Regions from separate parts of the Lacticaseibacillus casei DSM 20011 genome, predicted to be linked through region 1. Evidence: predicted binding sites of a transcription regulator. Region 1 holds the regulator's gene; each other region holds the start of a gene.
The links. Region 1 encodes LexA, which represses DNA repair genes until DNA is damaged. Its sites were predicted from a motif close to CNAACANNTGTTNG; they were not measured.
Positions count from the first base shown of each region.

Region 2: uvrC (excinuclease ABC subunit UvrC) is a predicted target of LexA. The motif match lies at 3,718-3,731, and genes of this name have one in related genera.
Region 3: LBCZ_RS08955 (CitMHS family transporter) is a predicted target of LexA. The motif match lies at 2,691-2,704, and genes of this name have one in related genera.

Region 1 is NZ_AP012544.1:543,514-550,271, forward strand. Features, by position in the region: gene LBCZ_RS02620 (hypothetical protein) at 1-130, shown strand, start outside; gene LBCZ_RS02625 (hypothetical protein) at 219-698, opposite strand; gene LBCZ_RS02630 (AI-2E family transporter) at 691-1,857, opposite strand; gene LBCZ_RS02635 (hypothetical protein) at 2,332-2,526, shown strand; gene lexA (transcriptional repressor LexA) at 2,653-3,279, shown strand; gene LBCZ_RS02645 (hypothetical protein) at 3,379-3,843, opposite strand; gene LBCZ_RS02650 (AEC family transporter) at 3,875-4,822, opposite strand; gene LBCZ_RS02655 (flavin reductase family protein) at 4,844-5,461, opposite strand; gene LBCZ_RS02660 (hypothetical protein) at 5,681-6,622, opposite strand.
Region 2 is NZ_AP012544.1:1,243,459-1,250,216, reverse strand. Features, by position in the region: gene LBCZ_RS06275 (PTS fructose transporter subunit IIABC) at 1-1,784, shown strand, start outside; gene uvrC (excinuclease ABC subunit UvrC) at 1,895-3,703, opposite strand; gene LBCZ_RS06265 (amino acid ABC transporter ATP-binding protein) at 3,882-4,628, opposite strand; gene LBCZ_RS06260 (ABC transporter substrate-binding protein/permease) at 4,618-6,075, opposite strand; gene LBCZ_RS16090 (SPJ_0845 family protein) at 6,404-6,565, shown strand; gene LBCZ_RS06250 (nucleoside triphosphate pyrophosphohydrolase family protein) at 6,716-6,758, opposite strand, start outside.
Region 3 is NZ_AP012544.1:1,816,374-1,823,131, forward strand. Features, by position in the region: gene LBCZ_RS08940 (sodium ion-translocating decarboxylase subunit beta) at 1-230, opposite strand, end outside; gene LBCZ_RS08945 (acetyl-CoA carboxylase biotin carboxyl carrier protein subunit) at 257-664, opposite strand; gene LBCZ_RS08950 (hypothetical protein) at 670-999, opposite strand; gene LBCZ_RS08955 (CitMHS family transporter) at 1,247-2,596, opposite strand; gene LBCZ_RS08960 (hypothetical protein) at 2,881-3,138, opposite strand; gene LBCZ_RS08965 (RNA 2'-phosphotransferase) at 3,215-3,772, opposite strand; gene LBCZ_RS08970 (GNAT family N-acetyltransferase) at 3,821-4,327, shown strand; gene LBCZ_RS08975 (PadR family transcriptional regulator) at 4,498-4,839, shown strand; gene LBCZ_RS08980 (DUF1129 domain-containing protein) at 4,842-5,687, shown strand; gene LBCZ_RS08985 (NADPH-dependent oxidoreductase) at 5,776-6,564, shown strand.

The DNA.
Region 1 (6,758 bases):
GGCGCTGATGTTGGCGCTCATCGACTACTTCTTCCTCGATACGACAACGCCGTGGCAGATGCTGATCGCCGGTGCCGGATTGGCATTAGCACTGGTTGCACTGCTGGCCATTAGAAAATTAGATGAATAAACGGGCTTTGTCCCGGCTGATCAATGATAAAAACGCCTCGGAAAATTTCCGAAGCGTTTTTTAAGTGGCAGCAATGGTTAGTTCGCGATTAGTTCATCCGCTGCACAGTAACCGGGACTGTTTTAGGAAGTACTTTTGTCAATTCAGTCATCAGGTTCTGAAGACTTGCCTGAAACGTTAGCCGGACCATGCGGCGCTTACTAAGGGCGAAAACCGCAACGACCAATTCCTGGCCATTAGGCAGACTGACAGGTGTCAACGTGATACTGGACATGTTGGTGTACGGAATAACCCGGGCCAGCAACCCATTTGCAATGAGTCGCGTTGGGGCCAAGCCACCTGTGCCCGCCATAATGGACAACACTAGGAAGATTGAAATGAACACAATGTACGGCATGTTGTTAACGCGGGTTGTCATGAACCAAAAACCAAGCAACACCGCCCAAACAAGTTGCGAAACCGCATAGCGTGAGGCAAAATTAATTTTGTGTTGCCAATATAGATAATAACCAGCGAGGGCTAACAACACGATGTCTAAGCCGATCAGTAAGACATTAAAACTATTCATGAGAGACTCCTTTTTGATCAACGTCATCAGTCGGGCTGTCGGTTTCATACAAACCGGAAACCTGCTGGTACCAACTGAAGAATCGGGTCACGACAATTTTCAAAACGGCAAAACCCGGGATGCCGAGAATAACCCCGACTAAACCGAAGAGATTGCCGGCCGTGAGCAAGACCACCACGATGGTAATGGGATGCAATTCGAGCTTGCTGCCCATTACCAGTGGTGAAATAAGTTGCGTTTCAATTAACCATTCAATGAAGAAAACGATAATGACCGCCAGAATCATTTTTGGCGACGTCAACGCGCCCATGATAAGTGGCGGGATCATTGCCAGTGCCGAACCAAAGTAAGGAATTAGGTTCAATGGGCAAGCCAACAAGCCGAAAATTAAGCCATAACGCAGGCCAATCACCGAATAACCGATCATGAACATGATGGCCACGCACAGCGCGACCGTGATTTGGCCCTGAACATATGAACCGACTTTTTCATTCATCTCGTGCAGCATTTGTTTCACGGATCCACGGAACTTGGTGGGGATAATATGCAGCACCATCGGCGTGAACTTGTCGCCGTCTTTAAGCATGAAGAAGAGAATGATCGGTGCTGTCGAAATCGTGATGACAACATTGCCGACAATGCCAATCAGATTTTGCAGCTGCGAGATAGTACCGGTGACGAAAGCACCTTGCTTGCCGGTGAAGAATGTTTGGACTTCGCTGGCGATGTTGTTGAGGTCATGTTGCGATAAAACATTTTGCTTATCATTCAAGTCATCCAGCCATTTACCGATTTCCGTAAAAATTTGCGGTGCCGAATCGACAATGCTGGTAATTTGGTTGCTTACCGCCGGAATGAAGCGCAATAGCCCCCAGACGAGAAGACCGATCAAAACGACGAATAGTAACGCAATCGCCCAACCGCGATGCAGCCCGGTTTTCTCAAGGCGATTAATGATCGGAACTGTCAGATAGAAGAGAATGCCGGCAAAAATGAACGGCGGCGCGATGATACCGAGAAAATCGACCACAGGCTGGAACACCCAAGCAATTTTGGTAAAAACAAAGATAACCAGCAGGGCCAAAAGCAGGTCAATTAAGAAGACCATGAACTTGTTGTTGATGAAGCGGCGGTAGAACCATGAGTCGGTACGTTTCACAGGTGATCCTCCTCTAAGGACGTTAAAGGTTATGACGCGATTTAATCAGCGGTGTCATTGGTAACCTTTACAAAAGACGACAAGTTGAGCATGAGATCTGTGGTGAACCAAGAAAGCTTCGACGTGCAGTTGCCGTTTTTTACAAGTCAGCTGATTGCACACGAGTCATTTTTTTCGAAGTTTCTACCCGCCAGACGTCGGATGCTTCTGTATAACAATGATACTAGACTAGCCATGATTTTTCGAGGCTAGGGTTAACTAAAATGGTTCGAAGAAGGTATCGGCGCCGTTACAATAAATTTACAAAAACACCGATTAGCCGTTACAAATATTAAAAATGCCTAAATAATGGCATCAAATGTAAATTTTACATATACAAAAGCTTTACAAATAAAAAAAATCAGGTATGATAAAGTCACAACCAAAACGGTGAGTCAATGTCGGTTTTACCGATACGGAGAGGAGTGACCCCATATGAATTTACTTCGCGGGGCTAAATGGACATTAATAACTCTGACCCTGGTCGCAACATTGCTGTTATTTAGCAACTATGCGACGGCCGGCATCTTGTTGATGGCTCTGGATATTTTCCTAAGCTTCTTCTATGCAGTCATCAAGAGCAGATGTGATCGGCGTCAGATGCATAAGATGCCATTATTGCATAACTAATTTGATGAAATGATCCGCAGCCATGATGACTGCGGATTTTTTCGGGTAACGACGGCGAAAATGATTGCAAACGTTCGTTCGGTTTGGTATGCTGAGTGTAACAAATGAGAACGGAGCGGTGAGCGGATGCCAACACAAGCGAGTCAAAAACGTTGGAAACAGATTTTACAAACCATCTATGACGCGATCGAGGATCATGGGTATCCACCCACAGTTCGCGAGATCGGCAAGTCAGTTGGCCTTAGTTCTTCCAGTACCGTTGCAGCATACTTAGAAAAACTGCTGGCGGCCGGATTGATCGCTAAAGACCCGTCTAAGCCGCGAACAATCGAAGTGACTGCAGCAGGGCGCGATTTTATCGGCGTGCAGGCGGAAGGTATTCCGATTGTCGGTACCGTTGCGGCCGGGGTACCGATTACTGCCATTGAGAATATCGATGACTATTTTCCGGTGCCGGATGACCTACCATACTCGGCTGATGAGCTGTTCATGCTTCGGGTTCAAGGCAGTTCCATGATCAAGATCGGCATCCTTGATGGCGATCAGATTATTGTGAAGAAGCAAAACGACGCCGAAAATGGGCAGATTGTCGTGGCAATGACTGAAGAAGATGAAGCCACCGTCAAGCGCTTTTACAAAGAAAAGAACGGTATTCGCCTTCATCCGGAAAATGATGATATGGAAGACATGTTTTTCCCGGATGTGACGATTCTCGGCATTGTTGTGAGTTTGTATCGTCCTGCGCTTGTATAAGTGCTACTAATAAAGCCAGCTAAAAAAGCATTTGCCGCGTACATTCAATCGAGTGTGCGTGGCAAATGCTTTTTTTTGTTGAGCTGACAGTTGCTGCCATCAAGGATGGTTAAGCTGATCAAGATCATCTTTTGGTACCTTTTTGTAAAATGGACCATCCGGAAGCTGCTTCAATAATCCTTTTTTGGTAAGTTGGAATTGAACCGTGTTGCTGGTGGCCTGTGGTTGGGCTTTGCCGGTGAAGGTGAAGATTCGCCCTTTTAAAGTCAGTTGGGCCGCAAAAATACCCTGATCCTTACTTTCAAAATCGCCGTCTTGGTTCGACAGCGTTTCGAGGTAATAGCCACTGGTTGACGACAACACGCGAATCGCTTTCTTTTGATCATCCTGCTGGACAAATGCGTGACCGACCAAGGTGGACAAGGTTGCTTTAGGCACGGCCTTTTTTGCCTTTTTCCGGGATTTTACCGGCTTTGATGCCTGTTCACTGGTGGCTGATCGCGTTGATGATGATTTGGCAGTCGGCGTGCCTTGAGAACAACCACTCAGGATAAGTAATAACATGAGCCAAACTAATTTTTTCAATGGCGATCTCCTAGTGAATGAATTGAATGCAGGTCATGACGATGGGAATGACGATCATGGAGAGAAGCGTGGTTTCCGTGACCATGATCGCAGCATAGTCAGCGTCGGCGTCATAAAGTTTGGCAACAACCGGCGCATTGGTCATGACCGGCATGCAGGATTGCAGGATGAAGATTTGCTTCATCAGCGTCGGAACCGGGGCAAAGGCGACCAGTGCTGTCATCAACAGTGGGGCGAAAAGAAAGCGGCCGCTGAAGATGCCGAGTGCTTCCTTGCTGAGGCGCAGTTGGCTCCACCCAGCTTCGTGTAAGGCAATGCCGATAAAGAACATGGAGCCTGGAACCGTCAAATCGCCGATATAAGTCAGATCAGACATCAAAAAAGCCGGCAACTTGATATTCAGTAAAACCAACACAATTCCCAGCATGAAACCCAGTAAAGGCGGGGAGAAAACCTTCCCCAAAGCCTTTTTAAGGTTAAAGCGGGCTGGTTTGGGGCCATCGCCTTGAATAAGGTAGACGCCGATGGTCCAAAAAATCGTCGTGTTGGCCATGTAATAGACCAAGACATAAGGTAAACTGCGAGGACCGAACAAGGCCAAGTTAACTGGCAGGCCGATAAAGACCGTGTTGGAGTTGAAAAACATGGACTTAAAGGTGCCTTTTCGCGACTTTGGAACCTTTAACAGGTAACACACCAAAAAGGACAACGCGAAAAGCATCATCATGGACAAGACCGGAAACAACAAGTTTGGGAGTAACCGCAGCAGCATGTCAGCCGTGAATTTCGATGCGATGGTCACGATCATATACGCTGGCAGGGCGACCTGGGTGACAACTTTGGCAATTACCTTGCTCGAATGGTTATTAAACCAGCCACGTACGGTCAAAAAATAGCCGAGAATGATCAAAATGAGAATTTCCAAAACGCCAAAGACGCTTGAGATAAATGCGGTCAAATACTAACACTTCCTTATAAATTATTTTGGCCGCCGTAACGTAAAAGTTTGACCAAGTTCGGCATAAGTAGGACCGGCGAGACGGGCTACCGGTGCTAAAGCGGCAGGATTAACGTGTAAGCTTGGCAAATCAAGCACCGTATCGGCAAAGTGGAACTGTCGAATTTCCAGAATAAATAGATCGGTGATGATCACCCCGGCACGATCACGAATCGGTACATATTGGTAAAGTTGCGTTTCAAAGCGAATACGCGCGGCTTGCAGCCCGGGTACCTGAATCTCGGTACTGGCCACTAATGGCAGATCAATTAAGTTCAATTCACTTTGATCAGGGGTTAATCGGGCCGCAGTTTGATTCATCGCTTTGGTGAGATCAATGCTGACCATGTGGACAACTGCCTCATGACGGGCCAAAAGATTCGCCGCCGTGTCTTTTGGCTGCTGGCCGTCCCGCAAGATCGACACAGATAGTAATGGCAGCTGATTAGAAATGCCGGTTGTGAATGAAAATGGTGCAAGATTGATAACGCCGGCCGTGCTTTGTGTCGTGATCCACGCGATGGGGCGGGGAATGATGCTGCCAGACAGCAGTTTGTATTGCTCGCGAGGTGATAGCTTATTGGCAGATAAGTTGATCATAATAGCCTCCGATGGCTGGTGAATAAGAATCATGAAAATGGTGGGAGACCTAAAAGGCACGCCATGACTGCAAGTTTAGCGCAGGCGCGGGGTGGCGTCAAAAGCAGTGCGTTTTGCCTTGTTAGATGACCATGACGTGTTGACGAAAAAAGCAGTGTTAGAGATGAATGTGATCTCAAACACTGCTCGATCGAAACGTTTAGCCAGTTAATTTGTCTTTCATTGCGATTGACTGCTGGAAGAAGAGCTGACCTGTTGAGCCGGGGAAGGTGCTTGGCTACTGGGTTCGCTGTTCGGTGTTGTCTGGCCGTTATTGCCAGCACCATTATTATTTGATGTGCCATTATTACCAATACTACCACCGGTCTGACTGGTGCTATTGCCTTGGCTGTGCTCACTTTCTACACTCGGTGCAGTAGAAGGTGTTGGCGTTACGGGAACTCTTGAAGATGGTTCGCTGTATTGCGATGGTTGATAAGTTGACGTTTCACTCGTCGCTGAGCTTGATTCAGAGCTTGAAGCGGTCTGCTTCGTCTTGAAATCATCAAGGCTAAGAAGCTTCTTCTTTGACCGTTGCAACGGCAGGCTGGTTGTTAGGTAACGATAATTGTGCGGTGTTTTGCCTTTTAAGGTGATACTGTTGTTGAGCTCCTTTTTCAAGGCCTTCGTGTAATTATGCACAGTGCCGGTTGCCCCTTCTGCGGCATATTCGACCGTTGTTGTCGGCTGATTGTGCTTGTAAGTTTTCGCACTGGCATACGTATAAACATTGGCGTGCTCCGAGCTGAGCGTTAACTTGCCTTTTTTCTGTTTGACATCGCCAGTATCGTTAATAATTTGCGGTTGGCTTCCCGCGTCAAGAATGATTAAGCGCGTATAGGTTTTTGACGAGGTTAACTTCACATAAACCGTCAGATCATGGTGATCGCCATTCGTATCCGTGACATCTCCGGAAGCGGTGTAAGTGCCACTTTTAAATGAGCGGGTGACCGTTGATGAAATGGAAATGCTGGTGGCGGAAGACGAAGCTGTCGGTCCTTGAACCTTGGCGCCGCGCAACACCAGCCAAACGAAAACGCCGATGAAAATAACGACCGCACCAATGCCGGTTAATGTGAGGTAAAGCCTCCTTCGATTCTTTCGAATACGTTCACGTCGCATGAAATGCCTCCTGAAATATGGTGAAAGCCTTTCCCCAATATTAGGGTAAGCAGGTTTGAAACACAAGCAGAATTAAAAAGGCTGCCGGCAAGCAACTTGCCTGGCGCCTTTTGACTGGTTAAAACGAAACTGCCAG
Region 2 (6,758 bases), 700 kb from region 1:
TTGCGATGCCTCACGCCAAAGACAGTGCCGTTACCCGGGCAACGGTACTTTTTGCCAAAAGTGCCAAGGGTGTTGACTTTAACGCGCTCGATGGCCAGCCGGTACATTTGTTCTTCATGATTGCCGCCCCTGAAGGCGCCAACAATGAACATCTGGCCGCTCTGGCTGCCCTATCTTCCCTTTTAATCAATCCAAAACTGGTAGCGGACTTGAAGCAAGCCAAAACACCGGACGAGGTACTGGATTTATTCGGCAAGGCTCAAGCCGAAAAAGTTGCTAAAGATAAAAAAGAGGCTGAAGCGGAAAAAGCACAGGAAGCTAAAGATGCTGCCGCTAAGCAAGCCGAATTCAAAGAAGAAAAGCGTAAAGAGCGACCATTTATCGTGGCTGTCACTGCCTGCCCGACCGGGATCGCCCACACGTACATGGCGGAGGCTGCGTTAAAAGAAACTGCGGAGAAGATGGGTGTCGATATTAAAGTCGAAACCAACGGCTCCGAAGGGATCAAGCATAAATTAACCGACAGCGATATCAACCGAGCAACCGGGGTCATCGTTGCTGCTGATAAAAAGGTCGAGATGGATCGGTTCAACGGTAAGAAGTTGCTGAACCGGCCTGTCATCGATGGCATCAAAAAGCCTGAAGAATTAATCGAAGAAACCCTTAAAGGTCAGGGGCAGGTCTTCCACGCAAGCGGTGCGGATGCACAAAGTTCTGATACTGAAGAAACTTCTGGTGGTAGCCTCTGGAATCGCATTTACAAAGACCTGATGAACGGTGTTTCCAACATGCTGCCATTCGTTGTCGGCGGCGGGATTATCATGGCGATCTCATTCATCCTTGAACAATGGTTGGGTAAGACTTCCATGTGGTTCACCTTCACTAATAATCTGGGGACATTTGCTTTTAGCTTCCTGGTCCCAGTACTAGCGGCGTATATCGCTGAATCTATCGGTGATCGACCAGCCTTGATGCCTGGGTTCGTTGGTGGTTATATGGCAACGGTCGCTTCCGCTTCGGTTGTGAAGGCCCAGAATCCGGCTGGTTTCTTAGGCGGTCTGGTTGCTGGGTTTGCTGCCGGCTGGATGATCGTTGGTCTGAAAAAGGCCTTGGCCAAAATGCCGAAGTCACTGGACGGCATGCGCACCATCCTGCTTTATCCTGTGATTGGCTTGGCCATTATGGGCCTGCTGATGTTCTTCATCATCAACCCGATCTTTGCCGCGATCAACGGGGCGTTAATCAGTTTCCTTGAAGGTATGGGAACCGGTAATGCCATTCTCATCGGTGTCATTTTGGCTGCCATGATGAGTATCGATATGGGCGGCCCGTTCAACAAGGCTGCTTACACGTTTGCCATCGGGGTTTATCAGGCATCTGGCTTTAAAGACGGCCGTTGGATGGCTGCTGTCATGATCGGCGGGATGATTCCACCATTGGCCATTGCGGTTGCCTCCACCTTCTTCCCGAAGAAATTCACGTTGCAGGAACGTAATGCCGGCTTATCCAACTATGCACTTGGGTTGACCTTTATTACTGAAGGTGCGATTCCATTTGCCGCGACCGATCCCGTGCATATTATCGGTAGTTCCGTTGTTGGCTCCGCGATTGCCGGCGGTTTAACCCAGCTCTGGCACGTCAACGTTCCGGCACCGCATGGCGGCATTGTGGCCCTTCTGCTAACAAATCAGAAACTCGGGTTCGTCATGTCACTCATCATCGGGACTGTCATTGCCGCATTAATTCTTGGCTTCTGGCGCCCGGTGGCTAAAGAGAATCAATGATTCGTTTTAGCGCAGGTTCAACCTGTACCATTAATTGATGCTCAAATAAAAAATCGCAGCGACAAACAAATCGCTGCGATTTTTTTGTATCCAATTTTTCTGAGTAAGACTTAAACCCGACGCGCTGGCGTTGGATCAGCCGTTAGCGAAAGTTTCAACGCCTGCGCCACGCGTTTGGAAATCCCAAGCTCCTGAATGTCTTCGATCGGCGCTTCTTTGATTTTGGTGATTGTTTTAAACTTACGCAACAACTTCAGGCGGGTCTTGGGACCGACACCCTTGATGCCTTCCAAACGCGATGCCAGTGAGTTCTTGGCATGCAACTGACGGTGAAATGAAATTGCAAACCTGTGGACCTCATCCTGGATGCGTTCCAGTAAATAAAAGCCCTGTGACTTCGGATCCAAATTAATCATTTGATCAGCATTGCCAAACAGAAGCGCTGCCGTCTTATGCTTGTTATTCTTAACCATCCCTGCAACTGGAATATCGAGGTTCAATTCATTTTCCAAAACGTCCTTGGCGGCATTCATTTCAATTTCGCCGCCATCCATCAAAATCAAATCTGGCAGTGCCGCATGTTCCTTTAACAACCGGGTATATCGCCGCCGGATGACCTCACGCGTATTCGCCGCTTCGTCCGCACCATTATGAGTTTTGTCAGCATCCAACTTATATTTGCGATAGTTGTTCTTGACTGGCTGTCCGTCAACAAATTGAACCATTGCAGAAACCGGATCGGCACCTTGAATATGACTGTGGTCAAAAGCTTCAACCACATGGCCCATTGGTAACTTTAACGCCGCCATCAATTCCTTCATAGCCCCGATTGTTGTGCGATTATCCAATTCCATCAAACGAAACTTATCTTCGAGTTTGATTTGGCTGTTCTTCGCGGCTAATGCCATCAGATCGCGTTTCTCGCCTCGTTGCGAGGTACGCACCGGAACACCTAGGATGTCAGCAAGCACTTTATTATCCAACCCTGCCGGCACCAAAACTTCATGTGGTTTGACATTATTTTTGCGACTATAAAACTGCAAAATGAAGGATTCGAACTCTTCTTTTGCCGTGTTGACAACCGGAAAAAGCCGCGATTCGCGCTTCATTAACCGCGCCTGACGAATGAAGAAGACCTGGATGCTGATCCAGCCTTTGTCCATATAGAAATTAAACAAATCACGCGTGGTATTGTCATTCGAAATAATCTTTTGCTTTTCAACGGTCTGTTCAATGTAATACAACTGGTCACGAATCTCCGCCGCCCGTTCGAACTGCAGATTTTTGGCTGCCCGCTCCATTTTTGCCGTCAGACTGGCCTTGGCTTTGCTGACGTTACCATTCAGGAAACGTTTGATCCGAGCAATCTGGTCGGCATATTCTTTTTCCGGTACAGTGCGAAAACATGCGCCCAGACACTGACCCATGTGATAATACAGACACGGCCGTCCTTGATACCCATTGCACCGACGTAATGGGTACACTTTTTGAATAAAGTGCATCGTTTCCTGCGCCGCATAAACATTGGGATACGGACCGAAGTAGTAGCCGCCATCTTTGCGAATCGTGCCGGTGATTTCAATTTTTGGATCGCGCTCGTGAGTAATCTTGATGTAAGGATAGCCAGTCCCCTTTTTGAGCTTGATGTTGTAATACGGCTGGTACTTTTGAATCAACGTGATTTCAAGCAAAAACGCTTCTTTATTCGTCGAGGTCACAATATAGTCAAAATCAGCCACCTGTGCCACCATCGCTGCTACTTTGCCATCATGTGAGCTCTTGAAGTAAGAGCGAACGCGATTCTTTAGATTTTTGGCCTTACCGACATAAATAATCTTCCCGTTAATATCTTTCATCTGGTAACTGCCGGGCAGATCCGGCAGCAACGATAATTTATGCTCAATGTGTGCTGATGCCATCGTAATCTCCTTATAAAACAAATGTTCGCTTAACATTATAAAGATTCTAAAATTAGATTGCAAGCGACGCACTTGCCACGTACAGCCGCGAATGTGAAGCTATTTGCTAGCGCACCTTACGTCCACCCAAAGAAAAACCTTACCCAGAAAATGCCGGATAAGGTCATGAGATAAAAACTTATTGTGCCAAAATCTTGGACAGGAAATCCTGCGTCCGCGCTTCCTTGGGGTGTTCGAACAGTTCTTCAGGTGTGCCTTTTTCAAGAATTTTGCCGCCGTCCATGAACCATACTTGGTCAGCCACGCTGCGGGCAAAGCCCATTTCATGGGTCACCACCACCATCGTCATGCCGGTTTTGGCAAGATCCTGCATAACCTTGAGCACCTCCCCGACCATTTCGGGATCCAATGCACTGGTCGGTTCGTCGAATAGCATGACATCCGGATGCATCGCCAGCGCCCGGGCAATGGCCACCCGCTGCTGTTGGCCACCGGAAAGACTGGCTGGGTAAGCATCGGCCTTTTCACCCAAGCCAACCTGTTCCAGAAGTTCCTTGGCCGTTTTGGTTGCTTCTTCATCCGTCACGGTTTTGACTTTTAACGGCGCCAGCTTGATATTTTCCAAAACCGTCATATTCGGGAAAAGGTTGAAGCTTTGGAACACCATGCCCATTTTTTCTCGGACGTTGTCAAGCTGCTTTTCGCTGAGATCAACCAAATTGGTGCCTTCAAACAGGATCTCGCCTTGTGTCGGCCGATTAAGCAGATTCAGGCTACGCAAAAAGGTACTTTTCCCGCCGCCGGATGCGCCGATCACAACAATTACGTCACCTTGATTGATCGTTTCGCTAATGTCATTCAAAACCACATTGTCACCAAACTTCTTGGTCAGGTGGTTGATTTGAATTAAAGGTTTATGCTGCATGATTCATCTTCCTTTCAAAATGACTCAGGAGCTTGGACAGCCCGAATGTCAGGACAAAGTAAAGGACCATGGCAACCAGAATTGGTTGAACCCCTTTGTACGTCGCGGTTTGAACCACTGTCAGCTGATAAATCAGGTCCGTGACCCCAATGATGGAGACAATGGAGCTTTCCTTAATCAGCGAGATAAATTCATTCCCCAACGCCGGCCAGATATTCTTGATGGCTTGCGGTAAAACAACGCTCGTCATCGTTTGCCGTTCGGATAGCCCAAGCGAACGTGCTGCTTCGGTTTGCCCGACCGGAATGCTATCGATCCCGCTTCGGATAATCTCCGCCACATACGCAGCGGAATTAAGCGATACCGCGATAAGTCCGGCGACCAGTGCCGGAATGTCGATAAAAATCCCGATCCCGAAGTAGACAAACATGACCTGAATCATCAACGGCGTGCCTCGAACAAATTCGATGTAAGCAACCCCGATGAGATGTGGCAGGCGGTGTTTGCTCAACCGCAATAAGGCAAAAATCGTACCAAGCAAGACCCCGAAGAACGCCCCAATGGCACTGATGAGTAAGGTGTACTCAACCCCTTTAAGGAAATAAGTCCAGTAGTGCAGCATACTCGTATCTTCGGTATTCATCTTCATGTAACTGCCAGCGGTTTTAAGATATTGTGGAATCAGCTTTTTCTGTTTGATCTCCGCCAGACTCTTATTAGCCGCTGCCACCAGTGAATCGGATCCTTTGGCAAACCCAATCGCCGTCCCCATCGTGTCGCTGGAGAGATTAAAATGTCCGGGGATTTCGACAAGTGAATCGTCATTGGACGTATACGCCTGAGCAACCGCCCCCTCAGCCACAACGCCGGCCACTTTATGCGTCTTCAACGCCAAGATTAAATCGGTCACCTTCGTCAATCCCAGCGTCGTGCTTGATTTCATCTGGCTTTTAGCTAAGGTTTCTTGAAGACTTCCGTTTTGGACCCCGACTTTTTTATTGGCGAAGCTTTTGTGGTCCTTATAAATCTTGGCATCGGTTTTGTTGATGATAATATCCTGGCCCGATTTATAATACGTGTTGGAAAAGTCAATTGATTTGCGGCGGGCATTGGTTGGCGACATTGCGGCAAGCACCATATCAACCTTGCCCGACTGCAAGGCGACCAGCAATGAACTAAAATTCATCTGCTTAATCACCAGCTTGACGCCAAGATCTTTCGCAATTTTACGGGCAACCTCGACATCCATGCCGACAACCTGATTCTTACCATGTTTATTCACCAAAAACTCATAAGGTGCATAATCGGGGCTTGTCCCCATGACAATTGTGCCCTTTTGTTGAATCTTTGCCAAACTGTCATCAGCGTGAACAGTTTGCATATTTAAGGTCACAACTGCGGCAAAAACTGCGAACAAAGCGACTAACCAGCGTTTCAAATGATTCATAATACCCTCCTTGATTACAAGAACGTACTATACGCTAAAATTCATTTTTATGCAACTAATATTCATAATTTGATTTTCAGCAATTTACTTGATAGATATTGGCATCCTTGACTGACAGGGTGGCGACTTTCAACTACCTGCGCCAAGGCACGTCTCTTCTTTTAAATGCGTTCTCTGGCGCGGAAGTCTGCGTGTAAGGACCTTGGTCGCAATGGCCAAGCCCGGTCGGTCTGTGACTTTCTTGCGCAAAAACGCGTTCACCGGCGCAGGAGCCTAGACGCTTCGGATTGTTGATGCTATACTTTCACCAAGGAAAGGGGTGGCGTGCATGGCACTTAAGATCAACACTCAAACCAACCTGAACGACATGTTCGATAAATTCGCAAGTTTGCCTGGCGATAAGGAACAGGCAACCGGGCCGGATCCGAAACATCAAGAGAAACTGGCTAAAAAAGCGCATAAAACCGACGACAAAAAAGCAAAAGATTAACTTTGTCTTTCAGTACGATGCATTAAAAAAAGCGAACACCAAAAAAGATTCAAGCGTTGCTCCTCGACGCCTGAATCTTTTTTATATCCATGTTTGGTGCAACGACGTAAGTTATCCGCAGTTGCACCTAGCTGAAGTTTTAATTGGCGATTACTTCTTTGATTGCGGATACCGCTTTGCCAACGTCTTAATA
Region 3 (6,758 bases), 1.3 Mb from region 1:
CCGGCTTTGAACAGGACATCCAACACCCCTTCCGTCTTAGTGCCGCCAACAACCTGGGTTAAAACCCCGGTTCCGGGGAAGTTCACCAAAATGGCGCCCAATCCCATCGGAACCAATAATGTTGGTTCGTATTCTTTCTTAATACCCAGATACATCAAGAGCGCACCGATCAGCATCATTGCAATTTGGCCTAGCGTAATGGTTGTGATTCCGTGAATGAGCGCTTCCATACCTTCACTTCCCTCCTCTTTATTTGTTAAATAATGCTGATCAGTCCATCACCAGAGTTTACATTTTGATTCAGCGTTGCGATGATCTCGCCAACAGTACCGGCTTTGGGTGCCACAATTTCGTTTTCCATTTTCATGGCTTCGAGAATCATCAGTGGTTGGTTTTCGGTGACAGCATCACCGGTTTTAACCAGAATCTTGGTAACGGTGCCAGGCATTGGTGCCGTTACAACTTCACCTTCACCACTCGGGGCAGCCGGAGCAGCAGGCGCCGGCGCTGGTTCAGGCGTTGGTGCTGCTGGTGTCGGGGCACTTGACGCAGCCGGGGCAGCAGGTGCTGCTGGTGCGGCCGGTGCTGCTGGCGTACCGCCGATTTCTTCCATTTCGACCAGATAGGTTTTCCCATCGATCGTGATCTTGAATTTTCTCAACATCTTTTTCAGTCCACCTTTTTCTTAATTGACTTGACCACATAATGCCCATGACCATCACCCGCCGCAATCGCGCTGGCAATCAAGCCAACCCGTTTGGCCTCGGGATTTTCAACATACAAATGTTTAAGCACGAGTTTGGCATCAGGCGCAGCGTCCGCAGTAACGGCAGCAGCGATCAAACTGGCAGTTAATTCGTTAGCTGGATCAACTTCCAGATAATTGGGTACCTCTTCCCATTCATGCGCCTGAGCTGCTTCATCAGCATTCACCGATTTAACCGGCGCCGATTCAACTGGCGTTTGCGGTTGTTTTCGCCGATGCAACCATTTAAACATTTTCACACCCCCTAAGCATGAGCCAGTGCGGGTAGAAGCCGGGTGTAAGTGGCCTTTGACGTGTTACGACGGGCGGCCTCCTTACAGGTAAGCTTCTGCACCAGCAAACGCGTTAATGTAAGCATGAGCCGGCGTTGTTAAATGCCGAATCAAGCGTTATCGTCATGCATTTTCTGGTTCTTATCAACCTTATAATACGGGGAAAAGCCAATCACGATTGGCTTTTCGGTGTCTTTTTGAATTGTGCTTATTTTTGTGGTAGATAGAATGGCACATGACCGAAGAGCATAACAGTTACCACGAAGATGGCGAAAACGCCTAATGCATATTTTCCGGCTTCGCGTTGCCACTTACCCATGTCCAAACCGGTGAGCCGGAGCAATAGATAAATGAAAGCAACTAACGGTGAAAGCAAGTGGAATGCTTGCCCCATTAATGAAGCTAAAGCCATCTGCATATTGGTAAAGCCGTATGCACGTCCCGCAGTTGCCAGCACCGGCATAACGCCGAAGTAGAAGCCGTCGTTACTCAAGAAGAAGGTCCCTGGTGCGGAAATCAACGCAATAACCAATCCCCAGAAGCCAGCCATGGAACTTGGGATAATCGCGGTGAAACTCTTGGCAAGTGCTTCGGCCATCCCGGTTCCTTGGAATAAGCCCATGAAGACCCCGGCAGCAAAAACCAGAATAACAACTTGCACGGCATCGCCGCCGTTAGCACCGATTCGCTTGCTTTGGTCGCCTAACTTAGGATAGTTAGCCATCAATGCAATACAGGTACCAACCAAGAAGAGCAAAAGCGGTGGCATTGCAATTGCCTTAATAAAGGAACTTGCCACCAACCAGGCAATGAGCACAATGGTCAGAATGCCGTTAAAAGCAAACATATTTGGACGGCGAATTTCGGAAACTTCAGGATCAACCACTGACGTCATCTCATCGATTTCTTCATCGGTTAATTCCCGAACACCCAAGCGTTTCCGTTCTGCGCGACCCATGTGCGGTGCAACGTAGAAAACAACATAAGCCAAGGCCAGAATCATACCTGGCAATAAATACGTCAAAATATCGGCATCAACCTTCAAAACTGCCATGGCCCGAGCAGTTGGTCCTCCCCAAGGAAGCAGGTTCATGATCGTATTTTGCAAAATAATCAAAACACCGAGGTTCATCATATTCATGTTGAGTTTCTTATAAATCGGAATAAATGCCGAGCAGCAGATCAAGGTCGTTGTAGTGCCATCCCCGTTAAGTGAAACTGCCATCGCAACAATCGCGGTTGCCATAAGCACTTTCATCGGGTCGCCTTTCGCGATCTTGATCATCCGGGCTGTAATCGGATCGAACAGACCGGCGTCGAGCATAATGGAAAAATACAGAATAGCGAATAAGAGCATGATCCCTGTGTTAGCGGTCGTTGTCAGACCCTTCAACACAAAATCGCCGATCGTCCCTTTCTTCGCCACGCCTGCCACCATCGCAATAATTGCAAACAGCAGCGGGATCATCACTAAAGAAGTGAATGGTGAAAGCTTCTTGGTCATGATGACGTACATGAAAACAATAATCATGGCGTAAGCAATGACGGTGAGTAACATAGTCCCAACCTCTTTTCATAAGTTTTTGTCGCTATCCACATGATACGTGATTTCTGTCACGAAAAGGCCGATTTTGCGTCTTTAGAACACCAAAAGAACAATTGTACGGTTAAGGGAAAACTAAAATTTTCAAGAAAAAGAAAACGCCTTCATCGGCTTAAAATTCGGTTTTAAGTCAACGGAGGCATTTTTAAATGATACGATGGGAGCAATTGAAAAAGAACACTTTTCAATTGATACTTATTTCACAATGGACTAATACAGAAGCGTTTTTCTGTGTTAGTCTACCAATCCTGAAAGCGTTCGTCTTCCAACTTTTTCAACAGTTGGTGAAAGTTTTCCCGTGACGGAGCGTGGTCCAATGTTTCCTGTTGCAACTCATTAAACCGCTCTGCTAAGTAATAAGCAGTGAGATAAAGCGTCAGTTTTCGTTTGACAATGGCTTCCGGATCTTTGTCGTCTGGAACTTGGTGTGATCCCACAACAAGATTGGCGAACTGTTTCGGATTTAACCGTAAATCATCAGGTGCATCAGCCTTCATGATAGAACCTCCTTTTTTAAGTATGCCTAATACTAACATAAAAAAACGAACGTTTCCGGCCAAAAGCGGGCGTTCGTCACGATGTTGGGGATGTTGTTCGGGTTAAAAATGCCGGGGGAACTGCATGCACCAACCAAACCTGACTCCCTGTCGGATAAAAAGTTTCACCGGCAGCTGCTGCCGATTGCGCGGCCACGCGATAAATAACCGGATGAGGGTCATGCCGCACACCAACTTGCCAGTCCATTTTCGGATTCTCGGAAAGATGGACAAAATCGCGGTCCATTGGTTTAAGCCCTTCAACATCAATCAAAGCGGCTGCTTGATGTGACGTGCCATGATATAACCAGATTGGCGGACGCCGCGCCGGCATTAACGGCAAGACCGGGACGCTATGGCCGTACACCGCTCTGATGGTGCTCCCCTCAATCGCAAACCGTTGCTTACCGCTTTGTGTCATAATGTCATCAAGCACCTGGCGATCAAGGTGCATCTGGTAATGCGCATTGAATCGCCGAATCAACGTTTCCAGATCCGTGCGGCCATAGCGATCCAGTTTGACACCGATTTTTTCCGGATGGTGCCGCAAGATCAGGCTTAATGTTTTACTGATTCTGACGAGTCGCTTATCCATTGATGCCCACCTCGTTTTTCAAATTGACAAAGCAAAGAAGGCATGACATTGAAACTGCATTTTTCTACAGCGAACTTAACCGATCTTGACGCCATTATGCGAATCGAACAGGCAGGCTTCACACCCCAGGAGGCTGCCAGTCGTTCCAGCATGGCGGCCCGCATCATTCATTATCCTGACACGTTTATTGTAGCGCGGACTGATCAAACAATTGCGGGTTATATTGTTGGACCAGCCACTTCACAGTCAACCATTACCGACGATTTATTTGTTACCAGCCAGCCTAACTCGGCAGCTGCGCCGTATATTGCAATTTTGAGTCTTGCAGTTGCGCCTGATCTGCAACATCACGGCATTGGCCGCCAACTCCTAGCCAAAATGAGCGATGTCGCGCGCAAGCAAAACCGCATCGCCATTACCTTAACCTGCCTTCAGCGCCTTATCCCCTTCTACGAGCACGCCGGCTTCCACAATGATGGACAAGCAGCCTCCACTCACGCAGGCGAAGTTTGGTTTAACATGACAAAAGCTGTAACACCAGTAAGTGACTCATAAGATAAGAGTGATGTCTTATGTTCCATTAAAATTAAGAATATTTGCTTTCTTTCAAATTAAAATATGGGAACCTTGGCCGGCGATCTTCGTCGGCTATTTTGTTTTACACACTAGTCGTTTCGGTTTAAACTACTAGTGTGCAAAACATATTAGGCGAAGGGATGATACTGATGGCGAGAGACGACAACAGCCAGATGCTAAAAGGCATTTTACAAGGGTGCCTGCTCATCTTGCTCGCCCGCAAAGAACAATATGGCTATGCCATCAGCGAATCGCTTAATCTTTTCGGCTTCGAAAATGTTCCTAAAGGGACGATCTATCCCCTGCTAATGACAATGGAAAAGAAAGGCCTCTTGACAAGTCATATGCGCCCATCGCCGGACGGACCAAGTCGCAAGTATTATGCGATCACGGCAGATGGCGAAAAAGCCAGGCAAACATTCATCTTGCAGTGGCATGATCTCAAAAGTCACGTTGATCAAATCATTGCGAACCAACCCAGGAGGGATTAGCCATGAACAAGCGCACGGAAGCTATCAATAAAATAGCAGCTGAGAACAATCAATTACGTAAACAACTGACAAAAGCCAACCGCGATTACTACGAAGATTTGCTGGTTTACATGCGTGGTAAAAACTTGTTCCGGGGAGAATATCAATTAGAAGAAAGTTTGCTAGGTATTTTACAGGATCTCATTGATGCTCAAAATGATGGAACGGATGCAATGACTTATTTTGATCATGACCCCAAACAAACGGCAACTGAATTACTAAAGACAATCCCCCTGCGTATCGGCAATTTTATCTGGTTTAACTTAAAATTGGCAGCAATGATGATGTTTATTTTGTGGCTGCCGCGTCTGACCTATCCAAACGTAACCTTCGATGCCGGAAGTTTGTTGCTGGCTTCCGGCATCGCGATTGTCAGTGCGTGGGGTGCGCTTTGGTACGTCGGCAGCCACGCTTTTGCCAAACCGTCTCGTCTTCAACTAACGGCAATTATTATTCTCGGTGTGATACTATTTGGCATCATGGTCAGTGTCTTGCTATTTCTCAAAACCAGCTGGCAAATCCGCCTTTCTGCCCATACTTCGTTCACCGTCATTATTTTAGGGTTGATCATTGCGGCAATTTTGCCGTTTATCCATAACCTCACTGAACTTGAGCGTCCGATTTACTACTTCAGCTTGTTTATACTCATTCTCGGTTTGCTTGTCTATTTGCGAGCCACACGTTCCTTTTTCAGAACCAAGATCGACTTCGGAAAGTGGCAATGGTTGTTTTATGTCTTCATAATCCTCTTGGGAGTCGGCATCGGCGTGTTAATCTGGTGGCTGGGAGAACGACGGCATCGTCATTAAAAAGCCTGTCGTCACCACAAAGTCCTTAACGGTAAGTTATCTTTTCCAACTAAAAGTACATCCCCACCACAATATTCAGCTACAATAGATGGCATACGCATTGATTGAAGGAGTGACCTTTTTGACCCAAAACGAAACCATTCGTCGTCAGCTCCATCACCGCTCTATCCGGCAATTTAAACCTGAGCACCTCAGCCATCAGACGATTCAGACGCTGCTGGATGTTGCCCAGCACACCGCAAGTTCCATGTATTTACAGCTTTTTTCGGTCATCCATATTCTTGATCCGAAAATTCGGGCCAAAATTGCGGCGATGAGTACGCAAACTTACCTGAATGGACCGGGCGAACTGTTTATTTTCATTGCCGACTTGCACCGCGTCGCCGACTTAACCAAGGCGGCACAGCAACCCCTTGACCGCCTCGGCCGGATGGATAAGTTCTTGCAGGCAAGTGCCGATGCCACCTTGGCGCTGCAGAACATGGTTGTGGCAGCTGAAAGTCTCGGCTTGGGCACCGTCACATTAGGCAGTATTCAAAATGATGCGCAAGCCTTGATCGATTTGCTGCATTTGCCTAAGTACACGTTCCCGTTATTAGGGCTCGCAATCGGGTTCCCGGATGAGCATCCTGATGAAAAGCCACGTATGCCCGAATCACTGGTCGCCTTCACGAATCACTATGGCGAACCGGAACCGGCTACTGATGCAATGGCCGATTATAATCGTACGGTGCATGATTACTACGCCACCCGTCACGGCAACCCGCGCGAAGAAACTTACACCGATCTGGCGGTCAGCGCAGCCACGCACACGCCAGCCAAACGTGATGACCTATTCAAGGTGATGCGGCGTCAGGGCTTCTTCCCGGAAAGTTGAAAATTGCTTTTTGCATAAAAGTTTTAAAATGCGCACAAATTACCGACACGTCGACTGCTTGATGAAATGATCAGGCGGTCGACTTTTTTGCCGCGACTTTAAAAGACGTCGGTTCCATAATTTGATGGCTTCCACCCTTCATAGTTGGTTCAGCATGACGCTTTAGACTGCGCCTATCGAAGTTCATTGACCAA